Regions from separate parts of the Amphritea sp. HPY genome, predicted to be linked through region 2. Evidence: predicted binding sites of a transcription regulator. Region 2 holds the regulator's gene; the other holds the start of a gene.
The links. Region 2 encodes LexA, which represses DNA repair genes until DNA is damaged. Its sites were predicted from a motif close to TACTGTNTANNTANACAGTA; they were not measured.

Region 1: a site for LexA is predicted at 1,040-1,059, ahead of recN (DNA repair protein RecN). Genes of this name have one in related genera too.

What each region holds. Positions count from the first base shown of each region.
Region 1 is NZ_CP194015.1:4,714,231-4,716,433, forward strand. It holds gene recN (DNA repair protein RecN) at 1-1,030, opposite strand, end outside; gene grpE (nucleotide exchange factor GrpE) at 1,221-1,808, shown strand; gene dnaK (molecular chaperone DnaK) at 1,917-2,203, shown strand, end outside.
Region 2 is NZ_CP194015.1:1,684,137-1,686,339, reverse strand. It holds gene ACQUQM_RS07615 (hypothetical protein) at 1-168, shown strand, start outside; gene ACQUQM_RS07610 (cell division inhibitor SulA) at 259-714, opposite strand; gene lexA (transcriptional repressor LexA) at 719-1,321, opposite strand; gene dinG (ATP-dependent DNA helicase DinG) at 1,451-2,203, shown strand, end outside.

The sequences.
Region 1 (2,203 bases), 2.4 Mb from region 2:
CAAGTTGCTGATCTGACATGGTCAGATTACTGAGCTCTTGTTGTAGCTGTTGCAGGAAATCAGTCAGGGTTTCGGCGGGTATCTTATGTTTACGGGCAAGATCAAAGATGCTGCTGAGTCGCTCTTCGACGATGGCCTGACGACCGGGGTTCAGCTCAACCCGATCCAGATAATGGCTGATTTCCTGAGCCGCTTCTTCGATCTGAATATGTGCGTTGTTGAGCATTTCGACGGTTTGAGTAATCGAGGGGGATTGTGCTTTTATGTTACTCAGCAGGTGCAGGCTTTGATTCAGCAGATTAAGGCAGTTTATCTCTTCGCCTTCACTGGTCAGTTGTAGTAGTTGCTGACCGGTCTGCAGTATCTCACCGGCATTGGCCAGCGTTTGCTGTTCTGCAACCAGGGCTTTGAACTCGCCGTTTTCCATGCTGAGCTTTTCCAGCTCTTCGATCTGATAGCTGAGAAGCTGAACCCGGGCGGCCTGCTCTTCGCTCTGTTCCGACAAGTGAGCAAATTTATTGCTCAGGCTTTGCCAGTGGCGATACAGTTGTCGGGTGGTTTTTGCCAGCTCGGTCTTGCCGGCATAAGCATCCAGCAGATAGCGATGATGGTCTTTCTTAAGCAAGCGTTGGTGTTCATGCTGGCCGTGGATCTCGATCAGGTATTCACCGAGTTCTTTGACTTTGGCGATCGGGCAGGGGCTGCCATTGATATAGCAGCGGGAGCGGCCTTCGCTGGTGATTACCCGGCGCAGGATACATTCGCCATCACCATCCATATCTTGTAACTGCAGCCACTTCTGGGCGGCAGGGATGTTGCTGATATCGAAGCTGGCGATGATCTCTGCCCGCTCGGCGCCATTGCGCACGGCGCCGCTATCGGCACGGTCGCCCAGGGTCAGGCCCAGAGCATCGAGCATGATTGACTTGCCGGCACCGGTTTCGCCGCTGACCACTGTCATTCCCTGTTGCAGCTCAAGATCAAGCTGTTCGACTATTGCGTAATTATGGATATTGAGTTGAATAAGCATAAGGTAAACATCTGTTTTTTTATACAGTGTTTACTGTATAAGACATTACAGGCTGATGCGCAACTTCTTTGTACCCAGCGAGAGTAGAAAGCTGCCGGAATAATTTGTCGAAAAGACTCTTGAATCTTGTGGCTATAACCCCATATAGAAGCTCAACGACAATTTTTACGTGACATGTTTGGAGAAAGTGATGGCGGGCGAAGATAAAGCGCAAACCGAAACAGTACAGCCGGAAGCGATGGCTGAAGATGTGAACAGTGCATCTGATGCGGCGGACTTTGTCGAGCCTGCTGCTGAAGCGGATGTCGATGCGCTGCAACTTGAACTGGCGAAGGCTAAGGATACGATTTCTGCGCTGGTCGATCAGGAGTTACGGACTAAGGCCGAGATGCAGAATCTTCGTCGCCGCGCCGAGCAGGACGTTGAAAAAGCACATAAGTTTGCTTTGGAAAAGTTTACCAATGAACTGCTGCCGGTTATCGATAGCCTGGAACGTGCTGTCGAAGCCTGCAACTCTGAAGATGAAGCTATTCAGGCGATCGCTGAAGGCGTTGAGATGACTCTGGGCATGTTTGTCAGCGGTATCGGCAAGTTTAATGTTGAGCAGCATGATCCGCTCGGCGATGCTTTCGATCCTGCATTGCATCAGGCGATGTCGATGGTACCGAACCCGGAAGTCCCGGCAAATAATGTTATGGCGGTGATGCAGAAAGGCTACAGCCTGAATGGTCGTCTGATTCGTCCGGCGATGGTTATCGTTTCAAAAGGTGCTGAATAAACGCACAGCGGTACTTGAAACTGAGAAAACCGGACTTATATAGCTAGCAAGTATTAGTTAAAGAATTTAGCCCGTCCTAGCGGGCACAGAACTACGGGAGTTATTCGAATGGGTAGAATTATTGGTATCGACCTGGGCACAACCAATTCATGTGTTGCTGTACTGGATGGTGAGAAGTCTAAGGTTATTGAAAACGCAGAGGGTGAACGCACCACCCCTTCCATCATCGCCTATGCGAATGATGGTGAGATTCTGGTAGGCCAGCCGGCTAAGCGTCAGGCGGTTACTAACCCGGATCATACCCTGTTCGCGATCAAGCGTCTGATCGGTCGTCGTTTTAAAGACGATGTGGTTCAGAAAGATATCACTATGGTGCCATACAAGATCGTTGAAGC
Region 2 (2,203 bases):
GATCACATACTTGAGCAGTTGCACGAACAGCATATCGATGTTGCTAAGGTAATGCTGACTGCCGGAATTCATATGATATCTGATATTAATCAGAAATCGGAAGAGGGTCAGGCCTCTGATGGGTCTTCAGATAATACAGATGATCTCCGGCCCAAGGTGATTCACTGATTATCTGTTTGTACAGCTAAAAAAAACAGCGCTTCTGGCGCTGTTTTTAGTTGTACTCAAAGAGCAGGAGAGGCTGCAATGATAAGGTATTTAGTCATTCCGCCCGCGGATGACAATGCCGTGGCTGGCACCGTTTAGCGCTGCAGACTCAAGATTTTTCAATTCTTGATTGTTGAGCATACCTGGCCAGGTGATAACTGCGTGACAGGTGCCTGCCTGAAGTGCCTGGCAGGCCAGATCATAGGTTGAATGGTTCTGGTCTGGCTGGAGTAACATAACTTTGTTGAGATCGATTCCTGCAGCCTCTAGCAGGGCCTTGGGCAAGGTGGCTGGCGGAGCGATCCAGGCAAACCAGCGATCATCTTTGCTGAGTTGTGCAAGCAGTGGCAGCAACATCGTCATCTGCTCGAAATCGTTATTTTGTAATACGATCTCGGTTATTTTCCCGGCCAGTCCTGAATGAGGCTTAACTCTTACAGTTTCCGGTCGCAAAAGGGCTGCCGGCATAGCGGTATTTAGATTAACGCTGTTTTCTACTTGCAACATGTTCTTATCCTCTTCTGATAACCCCGACACCAAGGCCTTCAATTGAGAGTTCTTGCTGTTCCAGATCGACAACAATTGGTTCAAACTCTTTGTTTTCTGCGATCAGATAGATCAGCTTTCCTTCCCGTTTAAAGCGCTTAACGGTGACATCGTTATCCAATCGTGCAACAACAATCTCTCCATCTTTGGCGGTCTGGCACTGATGTACTGCAAGCAGATCTCCATCCATAATGCCAACGTCTTTCATACTCGTACCGCGTACCCGTAACAGATAATCAGCAGGGGGGTGAAAGAAGTCAGAAGCAATGGTAATCCGGTCTTCTACGTTTTCCTGCGCCAGTATAGGTTCACCGGCAGCAACCTGGCCCACTATCGGCAGACCGCTATCTTCATCGTCGAAATTTGGAATACGTATGCCACGTGAAGTGCCAGCGATCATCTCAATAGCACCTTTACGGGCAAGCGCTTTAAGATGTTCTTCCGCAGCATTGGCTGATTTAAAACCAAGCTCGCGAGCGATTTCTGCGCGGGTAGGTGGATAGCCAGTGGTTCGGATGTAGTGTTTTATGCAATCAAGTACATCTGTTTGGCGTTGTGTCAGTTTCATGATCGGCTCTGTTTTTTTATACAGTAGCTGTAACTATATACAGTATTTTATATTTGTAAACATTTTTATGTTTATATATCCAGTATTATTGGTAGAATGGCCGCAGAATAAGAGCTGCAGGTGTGTCGTGTGCTGACAGAAGAGTTGAAACAAGAGATTCAGGGTGCTTACCGGCGCTTTCTGGAAAGCCGTCAGTTGAAACCACGTCGTGGTCAGAAACAGATGATTGCTGAGGTTGCCAAGGTGCTGGGTAATATACTCACCGACGACAAAAGTCATCGTTTGGGTGAAAAGCATGTCAGTGTCATTGAGGCGGGTACCGGCACCGGTAAAACTATCGGTTATCTGCTGGCGGTTATCCCTATAGCGAAAGCCCTGGGTAAGAAAGTTGTGCTTTCCACTGCGACAGTGGCGTTGCAGGAACAGTTGCTGCATAAAGACCTGCCAGAAGTTCTTGAGCACACAGGTTTGTCGCTATCGTTTGGTCTGGCCAAAGGTCGCGGCCGGTATTTCTGTATTAATAAAGCTGAACAACATCTCGATTCCCATGGTGCGACAGGGCAGCAGGCGTTATATGAAGATGAAGTTGCACTACGCCTGGATGATGAAACCGTTGAGTTTTATAAATCTCTGCTTAATGAGTTTGCCTCAGGGCGCTGGGATGGTGATCGGGACAATCTGGTACAGGAAATCAACGATCAGGATTGGTATCCGCTGACCAGCGACCATCTGCAATGTACCAATCGACGCTGTAGTAACTTTGGTGCTTGTAGTTTTTTTAAAGCGCGACGTGAACTTGATCAGGTTGAATGCGTGATCGCCAACCACGATATTGTTCTCGCGGATCTGTCTCTCGGCGGCGGTGCGATTCTCCCTGAGCCT